4 regions of the Sphingobacterium suaedae genome follow, and region 2 is predicted to be linked to each of the others. Evidence: riboswitches for the same ligand, from Rfam matches in the RefSeq annotation. Region 2 holds a riboswitch; each other region holds the start of a gene.
The links. A riboswitch is a leader RNA that binds a small molecule or an ion and turns the genes downstream of it on or off. The one in region 2 is predicted to bind S-adenosylmethionine.

Region 1 (4,356 bases), on a different contig from region 2:
GCTTTGCTCCGCTTTCCAACAAAAATGCGTCTGCCGATTTATGTATTCTCAAACTCATGTGTTCCATGCATTATCCACGAAGGACGTTCTCAATTAATTTTATCAAAAGCTTGTTGTATGTCCTGTTTAATATCATCTATATGTTCTATACCAACTGATAATCGCAATTGCCCCGGGTATACGCCCGCAGCTTGTTGTGCCTCTTCAGACAATTGTTGATGGGTCGTCGCTGCTGGATGTATAATTAATGTTTTCGCGTCGCCCACATTGGCTAGGTGACTGATTAATTCCAGTGCATCAATAAATTCATCGGCCTTGCTTGCGCCGCCTTTAATCGTAAAAGATAACACAGATCCGTATCCATTTTTCAAGTATTTCTGCGCGTTTTGATGGTAAGGATGGCTTTTAAGTCCGGGATAACTGACTTTTTCAACCTGCGGATGCGCTTCTAGCCATTGCGCGATCTCCAGTGCATTGTCTATATGTCGCTGTACACGAAGGGACAACGTTTCAAGCCCTTGTACAAGTAAGAACGAATTGAATGGCGACAAGGCCGGACCGAAGTCGCGTAAGCCTTCCACACGGGCACGTATGATAAATTGTATGTTGCCAAAAGGGCCATTTGGACCAAATACATCGGCAAACACCAGTCCATGATATCCCTCAGACGGCTCCGAGAATTGTTTAAATTTGCCATTTCCCCAGTTGTAATTGCCACCATCAATAATGACACCGCCTATACTTGTCCCATGTCCACCAATCCATTTCGTAGCCGATTCAACGACGATATGAGCGCCATGTTCTAATGGCTTAAAGAGGTAGCCCCCTGCACCAAAGGTGTTGTCTACGATAAGCGGAAGATCATACTTCTTTGCCAATGCCGCAATTTTTTCGAAATCCGGAATATTGTAGCTTGGATTCCCGATAGTTTCCACATAAATTGCCTTAGTGCGTTCGTCAATTAACGGCTCAATTTGTTCGGCATCGCTATCGGCCGCAAATCGAGCCTCTATACCTAAACGCTTAAAAGATACCTTAAATTGGTTATAGGTACCACCATACAGATTTGAACCCGCCACAAAATTATCACCGCTTTCTAAGATATTCGTCAAGGCAATAAATTGTGCTGCCTGTCCCGAAGCGACAGCGAGGGCAGCGACACCACCTTCAAGCGCTGCGATTCGCTTTTCGAACGCATCGGTAGTGGGGTTCATAATACGAGTATAGATGTTTCCAAATTGCTTTAAGGCGAACAGGTTGGCTCCGTGTTCCGCATTTTCAAACACATAGGATGTTGTTTGATAAATGGGAAGAGCCCTTGAGCCTGTTGTAGGGTCAACTTCCTGACCTGCATGAACTTGCAGGGTTTCGAATTTTAAGTTTCTATTTGATGACATAGTATAGAATATTTTAAAGGTTTACTAAATAGTATATCGGTATACTCCAGGGACAAAGGGGAGGGTGGTCGTTCGGGCATAAGGCCATGGAATAGGAGGGAGTTCGTCCTACCTTGTGTGGCCGGGAACGACTAACGCATTCGCGTAGTCAAAACCATGTTCCCTGTTGTTATGCGTCTAGGGTATAAAAATGCCGTATAAGAATGTACTGTTGTAAGTGCTATCATTGTCTTATGTCATTTATATGCTCCAAAGCATTATTACTTTGGACAGGAATTGGCACCTTTTCAATGCTATTGAAGGTTGCCAGTGGGTCATCGAGCCAGTCTCTCGCCACTTCTTTATAAATCAAGACCTAGCTTTCGGAAGGTGTTGATTAGGGTACCACTATCGAAGTACTCCGCAAATATAACCGTTTTTCAATAGAATACAAATTTTATTTGGAATCCAGTTTGATAACCCGCCATGAGATTCCGTTGGGGAAGCATCATGCGGCTGTTTGAAGAAGACCATGGTATTCGCAGAACATTCCTAATAAAAAAAACCTCTTTTAATGAAGAGGCTTTCTCGTGGTGCCAGCTGGATTCGAACCAGCGACACAAGGATTTTCAGTCCTTTGCTCTACCAACTGAGCTATGGCACCTTAAGTTTTTGTTTGAAATCTGTTACTTTCAGATTTTGGTGGTGCCAGCTGGATTCGAACCAGCGACACAAGGATTTTCAGTCCTTTGCTCTACCAACTGAGCTATGGCACCTTAAGTTTTTGTTTGGAATCTGTTACTCTCAGATTTTGGTGGTGCCAGCTGGATTCGAACCAGCGACACAAGGATTTTCAGTCCTTTGCTCTACCAACTGAGCTATGGCACCGTTACAACATTGATTTCCTTTGTTGCGTTGCAAATCTAGGGTCTTTTTTTGAATTCTAAAACTTTTGTTCTAATTATTTTTAGTGCATTTTTCAACTGGTTGATTCTGATCAAGATAAAATTACATCAAATAAACACTGCACTGAGTCAAATACGCTATCTTTGCACTTCACAAAATTAGTATGAGTAAAAAAGGTAGAGTTTTGGTTGCAATGAGTGGCGGAGTAGATAGTTCAGTTGCAGCCGTTATGTTGCATGAGCAGGGCTACGAGGTCATTGGCATTACGATGAAAACTTGGGATTATGCATCCGCCGGTGGCTCTTCGAAAGAAACCGGCTGTTGCAGTCTCGATAGTATAAACGATGCTCGTTCTCTAGCCGTAGGATATGGTTTCCCTCATTATATATTGGACATACGCGACGAATTTGGTGATTATGTCATCGACAATTTTGTAGACGAATATATTGCCGGACGCACGCCAAATCCTTGTGTCCTTTGCAATACCCACATCAAATGGTCAGCATTGATGAAACGCGCGGATAAATTGGACTGTGAGTTTATTGCGACCGGACATTATGCGAATATTCGTATGCACGACAATGGTCGATACGTCATCTCTAAAGGGAGGGACGAAAATAAGGATCAATCTTATGTGCTGTGGGGCGTGTCGCAGGAAAATTTGGCCCGAACGCAGTTTCCATTAGGGAATTTTACAAAAAAAGAAATCCGCCAGATGGCCTTAGAAATGGGACAAGAGGAGCTGGCGCAAAAGTCAGAAAGTTACGAGATTTGCTTCGTCCCGGATAACGATTATCGGGCTTTCCTTCGACACAAACGACCGACGTTAGATGAAGAAATCGGACCAGGAAATTTTATTTTGGCAGATGGTACGGTGGTTGGGAAGCACATTGGGTATCCATATTTTACAATCGGACAACGTAAAGGATTGGGTATCGCATTAGGCAAACCTATGTTTGTTATTGAGATTTTACCGGAGAGCAATTCTGTCGTATTGGGAGAAGAGCACGAATTGGAAAAATCACAAGCCCTTGTGCGTGATATCAACTTAATCAAGTATGCATCACTTAGTGAACCCATGGAAGCCGTGACAAAAATTCGCTATAAGGACGCAGGGGCCCAGTCGATCCTGACGCAACGGGGAAATGTAATGCAAGTCGATTTTACACACAACGTTAAAGGTATTGCGCCCGGACAATCGGCTGTATTCTATGAAGGTAATGATCTACTGGGAGGCGGATTCCTAATGAAGTAACTGTCTTGCAGCCCGTGCATATATCGTCTGAACGATGCATTACCAGTGGCCCAATACATAAAATAAAAAGGACTGTCTTAACAGTCCTTTTTTATGAAAAAGAATCGGCTTCTTACAATTTGCCGATTTCTTGTGCTAAGTCGATGATTTTGTTGGAATACCCCCACTCGTTATCGTACCAAGAAACAACTTTGACGAAATTGTCATTCAAGGAAATACCCGCTTTAGCGTCGAAGATAGATGTACGAGCATCTCCCAAGAAATCCGAAGATACGACTTCATCTTCCGTATATCCTAAAATGCCTTTCAACTCACCTTCAGAAGCGTCTTTCATTACTTTTTTAATATCTTCGTAAGAAGCTCCTTTTTGTAAGCGAACTGTTAAATCGACAACAGAAACATCTGCTGTTGGTACACGAAGGGACATACCGGTCAATTTACCTTTCAGCTCTGGAAGAACAAGACCTACTGCTTTCGCCGCTCCTGTAGAAGAAGGTATAATGTTTTGGTAGGCTCCGCGACCACCTCTCCAGTCCTTCGCAGAAGGTCCGTCTACAGTTTTTTGCGTAGCTGTTACCGCATGTACGGTCGTCATCAAACCTTCAACAATACCAAAATTGTCGTTCAATACTTTAGCAATAGGTGCTAAACAGTTTGTGGTACAAGAAGCGTTGGAAACGATCGTGTATTCTGCTTTTAACTCTTTGTTGTTGACTCCCATAACAAAAGTAGGCGTGTCGTCTTTAGCAGGAGCAGACATCACTACTTTTTTAGCACCAGCATCAATATGTTTCTGCGCCAGTTCTTTCGTTAAAAAGA
Region 2 (4,356 bases):
CAGTGTCTAATGCGACCTGATTCAATAATGTGTCGCTCAGGATTTTATTAAGGACGGAATCTGCGCCAAGGTACTGAGGATGTACTGTTGGCGGACGCTGAGAGGTCGTTAAAACAGGCAAAGAATCTTGTGCTAAAAACACCAAATCATCTACGGTTTTCTTTAACGATGCGAATTCGCTAGCGATGTTATCTTTTTCATCTATCGCAGCCGTGCTTTGATGGAGCGGATTATTTTCGATGGGCAACGACGAAAGCGAGTCTACATAATATTTAATCGTATCTAATTTTGTTTTGTAATCGCTATACGCAGGTTTACTAAAGTCAATGGTATATAAACGAAATAGATTATCTGCTTCTCCAAAGGTCGAGAATAATCTGTACAAAGCTGAGGATTGGCTATGAGCTGAAGCATACGCCGCGTTCAATTGTTCCTTCACTTTTTGGTAGGTGAGGTATTGATAAATAAACACCGTACTCAAGTAGGCAAACAACACGACAAGCGCTCCGATTAACACCTTTCTCAGTAAAAATGTTTTCTTATTATTTTTTAACACGGTTAACAATTTTGAGATAAAGTTACGTATTATAATTGTTTATATCTCGATCATTTGCAATTTTATAGGAATGCTATATAGAATGGATTTGCTGATCAATAGGTTAGCGTTTTTTTTGTCACAATATGTAGAATTTCTACAGCGGTAACCGTGAAAGCGTGAATTTCAAAAAAAGAAATAGAAAATATTTTCCTTACTCCAGTGTATATGTTGCAGAACACTTGGCTGTTTCCTCGACCCGGCATGCTACGAGTTTAACGGGGTGTCCTTCGAGCGCTGCGGGACCAATATCTTCGACAAGATATCGGGCAATATGTTCTGCTGTTGGATTAAAGGGGACGATAACTAGGCTGTTTCCTGCGATTTCGTTCAGCTGAGGTAAAAGTTCATCTTTTTCCCAAATTAGAAATTTGTGATCGAAATGATCTTCGAGCCATTGACATAACGTGGATTTGATGACAGAAAAATCTACTACCCTGCCAATTGAATCCAACCGATCTGCCACAACGGTAAAATGTATACGATAATTGTGGCCATGTAGAAAACGGCATTTGCCTTCATGACCCACGACACGATGACCGCAGGAAATATCGTGATAACGCTCAACAACAATCATAAGGCAAAGATAAAAATAGATTTTGATTGTATAATCCAAAAAAGCATGTTCGTTTTAACATGCTTTTTTGGAGGTATCTACGATCGTTGAAGGAGACGACCCGGAAACTGACCGACGTTTTCCAATGTCAGTTGTTGCATCACCTGATAGAGTTGTGCTTTGAACATGCTGATCGTGTGGTCACCCCCATCGTCGCCTAATGCGCCTACGCCATACATAAACGGTCTACCCATGAAGTTGAAATCGGATCCAACCGCATGTGCTCTTGCTAAATCTACCCCTGATCGGATGCCGCCATCAAGCATAATCTTAACTTTTTCCTTATACACCGGATTGCTGGCCAAATGGATGAGTGAATTGATGGAAGATTCCCCCGCATCAATTTGTCGGCCACCATGGTTCGAAACAATGACGCCATCTACGCCGATTCCGATCGCTGCTTGCATGTCTTCATCTGTGGTAATACCTTTTAATACAAGAGGACCATTCCAAATATCGCGTATGGCTTTGACTTTTTCTACATTGACTTTGCCAGTGAACGTCCGATTCATAAATTGGCCCAACTGAGAAAGATCTAAACCTTTTTCCATGTAAGGTTTCAGTGTCGCAAACGAAGGGATTCCGTGCTGTAAGGTTTTTATTCCCCAAGTTGGCCGTATCATGGCTTGTATGATATTCGAGATATTCATCTTGGGCGGCATAGACAAGCCGCTTTTTATTTCTCGATAACGAAGTCCAAACGAAGGGACATCTACAAGAACAACTAATACAGGACATTCTACATCTTTTAGTCGGCGTAAGATATCATCGCGTAAACGATCTTCCGTGGGATGGTAGAGTTGAAACCAAGCTTTTCCGTCAGACACCTTGGCTATGCGTTCGATGCTGCTTGTGGAAACAGTGCTTAGTGTATAAGGAATATCGTGCTTCGCAGCAGCCTTTGCCAAAATTTCGGGTGCATTGGGCCACATTAGACCCTGCAAACCGATAGGTGAAATACCAAATGGCGCGCTATATCGACGACCGAATAATTCGACAGACATGTCAATGTCGCCCGCAACGTGAAGATATTGAGGTTTTAAAAAAATATCGTCGAAATCACTCTCGTTTTTTGCAAGGTTAAACTCTTCATTTGCTCCGCCTTCCAAGTAATCGAATGCAAATTTGGGAATTCGGGATTTGGCCTTCGTCTTCAAATCAGCCACAGAGGGGTATTTTGGATTATATCGATACAAGATTTTCTTACTCATGTAAATCAGTGTTTAAATACAGGTGCCGAAGATACATACTATTCATGAAAATACCATCCTGTACAGGTAGGTACGCCAACTGCTAAAAATATTTTTGGGAAATCCGATAGTTATCCTTATCTTAGTCCCGCTTATAGAGAAAGGCCGAGGGAATAGACCCGCTGAAGCCTTAGCAACCTGTCACTGGACAAGGTGCTACATTCTACTCCAAACGTAATGAAATGGAGAAAGATAAGCTGAGATCACTAATCCTAGTGTCCTTCTCTCCAAGCAGCAATAAGGAAAGAATATTTAACAAGTAAACATTTATGTTATTAACAAACAATTTAGGTTACCCACGTGTGGGAGCGTTCCGCGAATTGAAAAAAGCCAATGAAGCATATTGGGCTAAGAAAATCAGCGCGGACGAATTATTGCAAGCTGGACTTAAAATCCGGGAGGGCAACTGGAAAACTCAAAAGGATGCAGGTATTGACCTAATCCCTTCCAACGACTTTTCATTTTATGATCAGGTTTTGGACTTGTCGTTGACGGTAGGTGCTATTCCTGAGCGCTACCATTCACTATTGAATAAAATTGATCGTCAGTATAATCTCGATTTGTATTACGCGATGGCACGTGGTTTCCAAGAAGAAGGCGTAGACGTTACGGCTATGGAAATGACAAAATGGTTTGATACCAATTATCACTACATCGTTCCTGAATTTACGAAAGATCAAACATTTAAGTTGACTTCGGAAAAATTCTTAAACGAATACAACGAAGCAAAATCGTTAGGCATCGAAACAAAACCTGTTTTAATTGGCCCGATTACCTATTTATTACTAGGAAAAGAAAAAGAAGCTGGTTTTAGCCGTATCGATTTAATCGACAACTTGCTACCGGTTTATGAAGAAATTTTGACTAAGTTGGCGGCAGCAGGAGCACAATATGTGCAGATTGATGAGCCTTACTTAGCATTGGATATCGACGATGCAACACGCGCTTTATACGGAAGCGTTTTCGAAAAGTTAGCTGCGGCAGCTCCAAGTGTCAAACTGATCGTTGCTACTTATTTCGAAGCGCTTCGCGACAATGAGGAAATTGCGCTCAAACTGCCGGTTCATGCATTGCACCTGGATCTCGTGCGTGGAGAAGATCAACTGGATACGATATTATCTAAAGTTCCTACTTCCCTTACCCTTTCCTTGGGTGTGGTAGAAGGTCGAAATATTTGGAAAAATGATTATGAAAAATCATTAGCAAAAATTAAGCAAGCAGTCGATGTTTTGGGTGCGGATCGCGTATGGGTCGCTCCATCGTCTTCTTTACTTCATGTTCCTTTTGATCTGGATAATGAAGATAACGAAGAGTCGTTGCCGGCAGAAGTGAAAAACTGGTTAGCCTTTGCCAAGCAGAAATTGGCAGAAGTCAAAGACTTAGCCATCTTGGCGGATGGTCATGTTGATGCGAACACAGCGGAACGGTTTGAGGCAAACAAAGCTGCTGCGGAAAGTCGGCGGACATCTCCTTTAATTCATAAACCAGAAGTAAAAGAACGTGTAAACAACATCACCGATGATGATGCGAAACGTACTTCTCCTTTTGCCTCTCGTAAAGCAGCACAACAAGCTAAATTCAACTTGCCGGCGTTCGCTACAACAACAATCGGTTCTTTCCCGCAAACGAAAGACGTGCGTAAGTGGAGAGCAGACTTGAAAAAAGGAGCGATCTCACAAGATGAATACGATAAAGAAATCGCTGAAGAAACGGAGAGAACCATCCGTTTACAGGAGGATCTGGATATTGACGTGTTGGTACATGGTGAATTCGAACGTAATGATATGGTCGAGTATTTCGGCGAGCAGTTGGCAGGTTATGCCTTTACAAAAAACGGATGGGTTCAATCCTACGGTTCTCGATGTGTGAAACCTCCTGTGATTTATGGCGACGTC
Region 3 (4,356 bases), on a different contig from region 2:
GTTTGCTTCAAGGTGTCTAGGAAAAAAGAGGTTTTTTCTTGCACATCCTTATGAAGCAGATTAAAGACATCCACCGCATCGGCGACAGCTAAATAGGCGTTAAATTCCTGAAAATTTTCAGTGAAGATAAGGTTGGCTAAATTGAGCAATTGTTGCCGGTAATTCCAGTTTTCATTATTGGCAATCTTTTGTTCGGCAAAGTCCATAATCCAAGCCAATAAGTCTGGTCTGTCGTCTAGCAGTTGAGTTAACATTATAGCTAACTCTTGTTTAACCTTCGCGGTATTCATCTCGATTTTGTACGCAGCGTCCAAATTAAGCTCGTAGGTGAAGCTACGTATAACTTTCTGGGAAAAGCCGTCGATGGTACTTATGGTAAAATGTCCATAATCGTGAAGAATTTTTCGATAAACGCGGTACGCTTTTTCTTGGATAAGTTGATCCGTCCAGTTTGGAGATTGCTGCCGTAAAAGTTTCCGAAAGTCTTCAATTTTCCCTGATGGACTGCCTGTGGCAAGGCCGTTTAAAACGCTCAAGATACGTTCCTTCATTTCGGCTGTCGCTTTGTTCGTAAAGGTGACCGCTAAAATCTCCCGGTAGCTGTTTTCATTGGAGAGCAGCAGCGTGAGATAGTGGAGAGTAAGGCTAAAGGTTTTTCCCGAACCAGCGGAAGCCTTTAGTATTTTTAGTGGAGCAACTGCGTTCATGGTTTGAAAATAGCGATAAAAAGGGGAAAAATAAAGTAAGTAATGATGAGCGTTTGTCTACGAAGGCCTGCAACTCGCAGAGGTAGACAGACCTAGCTTCTTTTTTGTTTTTATTTTTCAGATTTAAATTGCTATCTTTGCGTCCCCTCTTGCATGAGGCACGGGGGATATGTTGAATACATAAACAAAAAAAACATGGCAACTAAAATCAGATTGCAAAGACATGGTAAAAAAGGAAAGCCTTTCTACCACGTAGTAGTAGCAGATTCACGTGCTCCACGTGATGGTAAATTCATCGAGCGTATCGGTTCTTACAATCCAAACACAAATCCAGCGACAATCGTTTTGGATTTTGAAAAAGCATTAGATTGGGTGAATAAAGGTGCACAGCCTACAGATACAGCACGTGCTATCCTTTCTTACAAAGGTGTACTGTACAAAAAACACTTACAAGGTGGTGTGAAAAAAGGTGCATTTGATGAAGCTAAAGCAGAAGAACTTTTTGCACAATGGTCAGAAGGTAAAGATGCAAAAATTGAAGGTAAGAAATCAGGCTTAGCACAGTCGAAGGAAGAGGTTAAGAAAGCTGCTCTTGCTGCAGAAGCAAAGAAAAAAGCGGACAAAGCTGCTGCTATCGTTGCTAAAAACACGCCTGCTGTTGAGGAGGCTCCTGCTGCTGAAGAAGCAGAAACTGAAGCTCCAGCGTCAGAAGAAACTGAAGGATAAGTATTATTCATACAGATTCAAGAAAGCCGTACCGATTAGGTTCGGCTTTTTTAATTGGGCGAATTGATCGGGCGATGAGCGGACAACATGATCTTATCATTGCTCTGCCTTTTTTGAATTGTCATTTTTTACTTCTTACTTTGCAGGATGAATCTGAACGACGCTTTTTATATAGGCTATATCACGAAAACCCGAGGATTGAAGGGGGAATTGCAACTTTTTTTCGAGTTCACTGATTACGATGAACTCGATTTTGATGTGCTTTTTCTGGAAATAAACAAGAAGTTGGTGCCTTATTTCGTGGATTCTATTAAACTGCAGAAGAATAGTACGGCTTATCTCCAGCTAGCGGATGTTGATCATATCGATAAAGCACAGGGATTGGTGAAAAAAAAGGCCTATTTGCCCACGGACAAGATGCCAGAGCGTGATCCGGACGACTTCCGTTATTCTGATTTAATCGGTTTTAGGGTAATTGACGAACACGAAGGCGAAATTGGTGAGATCATTGACGTGCAAGAACTTCCTCAACAATTTATAGCTAGGGTGGACTTTCATGGAAAGGAACTGTTATTTCCGTTGAATGAAGAGCTGATATTGGATATAGATCCTGAGGAAGAAATCATCGAAGTGGAACTGCCGGATGGTCTCATTGATCTTTACAAAGAATAAGTCTCCAATTTTCCGCTGTTTATTAGCGATTTACCCCATGTTAAAGGTTGCAAAAAACGATTTTTAATTTTTACTTCTTGATTAGAATAACGATATTAGCCTCCGCTTATAGAGAAAGGCAGAGGGAATAGACCCGCTGAAGCCTTAGCAACCTGACCATGGTCAAGGTGCTACATTCTACTCGACAAGGTGGTTGAGAAAGATAAGCTGAAGAATCACAATTCCCCGTGCGTTTTCTCTGAGCCTAAATAGAAAAAAATGAAAATTGTAGATCATATTAAGAACGCCAAGGGAAAAACCTTGTTTTCATTCGAGTTGCTACCGCCTGCAAAGGGTCAGGGGATCCAAAGTATTTTTAAAACCATGGACGAATTGATGGAGTTCAAACCTCCATTTATCGACGTAACATACCATCGGGAAGACTATTTGTATAAACAACATGATAGTGGCTTGCTGGAACGTGTTGCCTATCGAAAACGTCCAGGAACCGTTGCCATATGCGCAGCCATAATGAGTAAATACAAAGTGGATGCCGTGCCTCACCTAATTTGCGGTGGTTTTACCAAAGAGGAAACAGAAAACGCATTGATCGATTTAAATTTTCTAGGCATTGACAATGTATTAGTCTTGCGTGGGGATGCAAGAAAAGGCGATCCTGATTTCGTTCCTACACCAGGCGGACATGCCTATGCGACTGATTTGCTGGAACAAGTCATTGACATGAACCATGGCAAATATTTGCATGAGGATATTGAGAGCTCAGAAAAGACAAATTTCTGTATAGGTGTTGCCGGATACCCAGAGAAACATTTTGAAGCACCTAATTTTAACACCGATTTCAAATGGTTAAAGAAAAAGGTAGACATGGGAGCGGAATTTATCGTGACCCAGATGTTTTTTAACGTAGAAAAATACAAGGAATTCGTGACCAAATGCAGGGATAACGACATTCATGTACCGATCATTCCGGGGTTGAAACCACTGACAACCAAGAAGCAGTTGATCACCCTGCCTAAAATCTTCCATCTGGACATTCCAGAGGAATTGAGTGATGCTGTTGACGCTTGCAAAACAAATGCAGACGTGAGGCAGGTGGGCGAGGAATGGTTGGTCAACCAATGCAAAGAGCTAATTAAGTTCGGCGCACCGGTACTGCACTTTTACACCATGAGTAATCCTGGTCCGACAAAGAAGATTGTGGAACGACTAGCTTAACATAAGCGATTCACCGTCCGAATTTAAAAAAATATAAAAGCGGGATACGCCGATAAATCGTAATCCGCTTTTTCATGCAAGTCCATGGCTATGTACATGGTTCAAAGGCCTCCCGTTAAATAATGTTAATGCGAACGGATCCCCGTATTTTGTTTGTAATTTAATATCCAAATTACCCAAGAATAAACGATATGAATTACGAAAAGATTAATAACCTCATCGGTTGGCTTCTCGCCCTTATTGCTACGTGTGTTTATATGGTGACGGCAGATCAGTTTAACAGCTGGTGGGATACGGGGGAGTTTATCGCATCTGCTTATAAACTTCAGATCGTTCACCAACCGGGTGCGCCTCTATTTCTGATGATCCAGAATGTGTTTTCAAATCTTGCCATGGGAGATACGTCGCGTATCGCGTACTGGATGAACGCTGGATCGGCAGTATGTAGCGGAATGACGATCTTGTTTTTGTTCTGGACGATTACTGCCTTGGCCCGTAAAGTGTTCGATAAATCGAATATTGCAACAGGCGGGTGGCACATTGCGCGGATTATGCTGGCGGGAACGATAGGTGCTGCAGCATACGCTTTTACAGATTCATTTTGGTATTCAGCTGTAGAATCTGAAGTATATGCCATGTCGTCGTTATGTACTGCCGCGGTATTTTGGCTCATTTTAAAATGGGATAGACGAGCGGATCAGCCTAACGCAGATCGATGGCTATTGTTAATTATGTATATTATGGGGCTGTCTATAGGTGTACATTTGTTGAACTTATTGACCATTCCTGCATTGGCCTTGATCGTTTATTTCCGCAGATACCAAAAAATATCGACAAAGGGAATCGTCGCTTCCTTAACGATTGGAATTGGTATCCTTGCCTTTATTCTTTGGGGTGTCATCCAATATCTGATTCGTATAGCGGCGAAATTCGAACTGCTATTCGTCAATCAGTTTGGTTTTGATTTCGGTACAGGGATATGGATTTTTGCATTTTTGTTGGTCATTTCGTTAGGTTGGGGGATATACTACAGTGT
Region 4 (4,356 bases), on a different contig from region 2:
TTTGCCAAACATTCCAGCGATATTATCTAAAATGTTTCCTTTGCCCTGGGAGTCGTTTCCTTTATTGAAAAATTCGCCGGCGAGGTTACCCAGCATGTCCGTCACATTTTGGCCCGATGACGCTTCTGGCGTAGCGGCGTTGCCCCCGAGCACATTGCCCAGTAGGTCGCCGATACCGCCACCCGTTGATGCGCCTCCTCCGCCCAACACTGAGCCGATGAGGTCGCCTAAACCGCCACCGTTAGAAGCTCCCTGTTTTTGCTGCCCAAGATATCCCATGACGATGGGGGCAAGTGTCGCCAGCACTCCACCGACCTGCTGGCTGTTCAGTCCAGCTTTGTCTGCGAGATTCTGCGTCACGGTCTCGGTATTGTTGCCGAATATATGGCTAACTATTTTATTTCCTTCTTCCGACGAATTGCCTGAAAATAGGTCGCCAATTTTATCAAGGATCCCACCACCACTGTGTTGATCAATAGCTTTGTCAATAGCTTCACTTTGTCCCTTGTTTTTAGCGTTATAATTTAGCGCCGCAATCATTAAGGGGACGGCAGCTGCGACTATCCATTTTGCTTTTGATTCATCGATGCCTAATTTGTTTGCTATGGCAGAAATTGCTTGAGAGCCTATGCCACCTGAAATTAAATCGGAGATATTCATAGTTGAAAAAGTTTAATTTAAGGTGAATATAACAATTAATGTTCCTATTTTTATCAAATGCACGCTATCCAAAGAAAAATAAAGTACTCCCTCAAAAACTGTAGTCGATTCGCTATATGGACATTCTTAACTACACTATCGGCGATAGGCTTCAGTTGTCAGGGGGGGAATAACCCTGTCGGTGGTAAAGGTAAGTCTCCAGATAGGCTGCAACTTAATGAAGAAACCGCACAGACGATCTTTACATTGCCTACACATTGTTTGGTTACCGAGTACCCTAATAAGTTGGGGCAGGTGATTGGTCGTGCGGCCGATCTAAAAAGTCCGAAAGTTTTACGTCCTATATTCTACGGATGCTTTGATTGGCATTCAGCAGTTCATGGTTACTGGTCTATCATCCGATTGCTGAAGCAATTTCCGCAACTGGATTCGGATGGATCAGTTCGGCAGTTATTGAATACGCATATCACATCGGAAAACCTAGCAGTAGAGCTTTCATTTTTTAATGATGAAAATAATTTAGGGTTTGAGCGTACTTATGGCTGGGCTTGGTTGTTTAAACTACAGCACGAGTTAGCAACATGGCGTGATGTGGACGCGCAGAGATGGAAAACGATCTTGCAACCTTTGGTCGATGTTTTGTCACAGCGGACACAAGTCTATCTGTCCAAATTAATTTATCCTATCCGAACGGGACAACATGACAATACGGCCTTTAGCCTCAATTTAATGTATGAATATGCCACTGCGACCGGAGATATGGATCTGGCAAATGCAATAAAAGCGAGTAGTATGCGTTTCTATGAGAATGACAAAAATTGTGCTTTGGCATACGAGCCGAGCGGTAACGACTTTTTGTCGCCCTGCCTAGAAGAAGCTTACCTCATGAGTCGCTTGATGTCAAAAAAAGCTTACAAAAACTGGCTGTCAGATTTTATGCCCATCCTATTTGAATCAAATATTGATGCCATTCAACCTGCGATGGTAAGCGATCGTACGGACGGAAAGTTAGTGCATTTGGATGGTCTAAATTTCAGCCGGGCGCATTGTCTGTATGGAATTTCCTCTGCTTTGCCAGAGTTGGCGAATACCTGTATCCCACTTGCGAATACCCATGTCAATTTCTCGTTGAAAAATATAGCCAACGATGATTACATGGGCAGTCACTGGTTGGGGGCATTTGCTTTGCTGGCACTTTCTCCGCAGTAGTTCGGTTGATGAGCTACTCATAGGCGAGTGGTATCAGCGCATTGTTTTCTAATTTAACTTTTACGATCTGGATAACGCTAAAACCGTCTTCCTTCGAGATAATCGGAGATAAGTCGATACCCTTCTTAGCCAACGCTTTCAATATGGCGTTACGAAACGTCGACCGGGATGCTCCCCATCCTCTGTTTTCGACGATGTCGTTGTTGAAGGTAATCAACTCGGAAACGGAGTAGGTATGGAACTGATCTAAAACATGTTGAGGGAGTTGAATAGCTGTAGACATACAATTTAAAAATTAAAAGGTTTAACCATAAATTGTATCCAGAAATCCTTGGGGGTTTTAAAACACGCGTTTAGCACGTTTATTTTGGTATTTTACCCGTATTATTTCACCACCGCGGTGTCTTCACTCGGTTGGTATTGCGCCTGCAATTCTGAATACACTACAAGTTTAATAGATTTTATTCATTTTCACAACTGTTTTATAAAAATAAGGGTAAATCGTTGCGTGAAATGACAGGATGTACGCAAAAGCCCGTGTGTTAGTCAGAAAACTGTCATCCTGTCTGTAATTTTGGGTTTGGAATGTTCCTTGCTCACCTTCGGCATTATAGCAAAAATAAAATAGTAGATATATGCAAGAAAAAGGTAGTATTTCGATTCATACGGAGAATATTTTTCCGGTTATCAAAAAATTCCTCTACTCGGACAACGAGATTTTCCTACGGGAGCTGGTTTCCAATGCGGTGGACGCTTCTCAAAAAATCAAGCGTTTATCTTCTTTAGGCCAATTTCAAGGTGAACTTGGCGATTTAACAGTCGATGTTGCTTTTGATGAAGAAGCAAAGACCATTACGATTTCGGATCGCGGTATCGGTATGACTGCTGAGGAAATCAAGAAGTATATCAATCAGATTGCATTCTCCGGGGCAACGGAGTTTATGGAAAAATTTAAAGAGGCTAATGATGCGAATGAAATCATTGGACGGTTTGGTCTCGGCTTTTACTCTGCCTTTATGGTGGCTGATCGGGTTGAGATTGAATCCCTGTCTTATCAGGACGGAGCGACGCCCGCACATTGGACTTGTGATGGAAGTACTTCCTATGAGATCTCAGAAGGTACACGTACAACACGTGGAACAGACGTCATTCTTCACGTAAACGAAGAATCGCTAGAATTTTTAAGTAAAGCGCGCTTGAGTGACATTCTCAATAAATACGCTCGGTTTTTACCTGTTCCGGTACGCTTTGGTACAAAATCGGAATCGGAACCGGACGGTGAGGACGAAGAAGGTAAGCCAAAATATAAAACAGTAGAGGTTGATAACATCATTAATAATACATCACCGGCATGGACGAAAGCTCCTTCCGAATTGAAAGATGAAGATTATTTGGCTTTCTACCGAGAATTGTATCCATATTCCATGGATGAACCGCTGTTCTGGATTCATCTTAATGTAGATTATCCATTTAATCTAACTGGGATCTTATACTTCCCGAAAGTAAAGAACGAGATGGATATACAGCGTAATAAGATCCAGTTGTTTTCCCGTCAGGTATTTATTACGGATGAGGTTAAGGATATTGTGCCTGAGTTTCTGATGTTATTACAAGGTGTAATCGACTCGCCTGATATCCCGTTGAATGTTTCCCGATCCTTTTTGCAAGCGGATAGTAATGTTAAGAAAATTAACAACTACATCACGAAGAAAGTCGCAGATAAGTTGAACGAAATCTTTAAGGCCGACCGCAAGAACTTCGAAGAAAAGTGGAATGATATTGCGCTTTTTATTAAATACGGCATGTTGAGTGATGATAAATTTGCAGAGAAAGCAAATGATTTCTGTCTACTCAAAAATACGGAGAATGAAAGTTATACCTTTAAAGAATACTATGAGAAAGTAAAAGATATTCAGGTAGACAAAGAGGGCAATATTGTGTATTTGTATACCAACGATGCATCCCAACAAGATAGCTTTATTGCTTCTGTCAAAACCAAAGGTTATGATGTTTTGGTGTTGGATGGTCCGTTGGATACGCATTTTGCGAGCTATTTGGAGCAGAAGGGCGGTGAGAAGGTTCAGGCCAAGCGTGTTGATGCAGATGTCGTGGATAAACTGATTCAAAAAGACGATCAACAAACACTAGCTTTGTCTGAGGAGGAGTCGAAGAAAGCCTCGGAGATATTTGAAAAAGCAATCTCCCGATCGGATATGAAGGTGGAAGTGGATGCCTTACACGAGGCCGACCTGCCGGTATCGGTAACCATCGATGAATTTATGCGCCGGATGAAGGACATGGCAAAAACGGGCGGAGGCATGGGCTTCTATGGAACATTACCAGACAATTATAAAGTTACGGTAAATGGAAATCACCCCTTGGTTAAACGGATCTTGGAGAGTTCCGAAGAGGACGGCGAAAAGTTGGCGAAGCAAGCGTTCGATTTGGCTTTACTATCACGCGGACTGCTGAAGGGGGCGGATTTGA

Region 1: another riboswitch for S-adenosylmethionine. It lies ahead of ACFSR5_RS05665 (O-acetylhomoserine aminocarboxypropyltransferase/cysteine synthase family protein); the one in region 2 lies ahead of metE (5-methyltetrahydropteroyltriglutamate--homocysteine S-methyltransferase).
Region 3: another riboswitch for S-adenosylmethionine. It lies ahead of ACFSR5_RS13360 (methylenetetrahydrofolate reductase); the one in region 2 lies ahead of metE (5-methyltetrahydropteroyltriglutamate--homocysteine S-methyltransferase).
Region 4: another riboswitch for S-adenosylmethionine. It lies ahead of ACFSR5_RS07700 (5-oxoprolinase); the one in region 2 lies ahead of metE (5-methyltetrahydropteroyltriglutamate--homocysteine S-methyltransferase).

The regions. Positions count from the first base shown of each region.
Region 1 covers NZ_JBHULR010000003.1:518,323-522,678, reverse strand. The annotation lists gene ACFSR5_RS05670 (homoserine O-acetyltransferase family protein) at 1-58, opposite strand, end outside; gene ACFSR5_RS05665 (O-acetylhomoserine aminocarboxypropyltransferase/cysteine synthase family protein) at 90-1,397, opposite strand; SAM riboswitch class I at 1,635-1,747, opposite strand; tRNA gene ACFSR5_RS05660 (tRNA-Phe) at 1,968-2,040, opposite strand; tRNA gene ACFSR5_RS05655 (tRNA-Phe) at 2,077-2,152, opposite strand; tRNA gene ACFSR5_RS05650 (tRNA-Phe) at 2,189-2,264, opposite strand; gene mnmA (tRNA 2-thiouridine(34) synthase MnmA) at 2,446-3,537, shown strand; gene gap (type I glyceraldehyde-3-phosphate dehydrogenase) at 3,650-4,356, opposite strand, start outside.
Region 2 covers NZ_JBHULR010000021.1:288,404-292,759, reverse strand. The annotation lists gene ACFSR5_RS20540 (ATP-binding response regulator) at 1-556, opposite strand, end outside; gene ACFSR5_RS20535 (6-pyruvoyl trahydropterin synthase family protein) at 750-1,172, opposite strand; gene ACFSR5_RS20530 (alpha-hydroxy acid oxidase) at 1,250-2,422, opposite strand; SAM riboswitch class I at 2,551-2,660, shown strand; gene metE (5-methyltetrahydropteroyltriglutamate--homocysteine S-methyltransferase) at 2,731-4,356, shown strand, end outside.
Region 3 covers NZ_JBHULR010000005.1:123,323-127,678, reverse strand. The annotation lists gene ACFSR5_RS13375 (UvrD-helicase domain-containing protein) at 1-707, opposite strand, end outside; gene ACFSR5_RS13370 (30S ribosomal protein S16) at 903-1,433, shown strand; gene rimM (ribosome maturation factor RimM) at 1,581-2,105, shown strand; SAM riboswitch class I at 2,209-2,314, shown strand; gene ACFSR5_RS13360 (methylenetetrahydrofolate reductase) at 2,364-3,320, shown strand; gene ACFSR5_RS13355 (glycosyltransferase family 117 protein) at 3,512-4,356, shown strand, end outside.
Region 4 covers NZ_JBHULR010000003.1:979,300-983,655, reverse strand. The annotation lists gene ACFSR5_RS07710 (DUF937 domain-containing protein) at 1-660, opposite strand, end outside; gene ACFSR5_RS07705 (DUF2891 domain-containing protein) at 718-1,869, shown strand; gene ACFSR5_RS07700 (5-oxoprolinase) at 1,883-2,152, opposite strand; SAM-I-IV-variant riboswitch at 2,222-2,316, opposite strand; gene htpG (molecular chaperone HtpG) at 2,505-4,356, shown strand, end outside.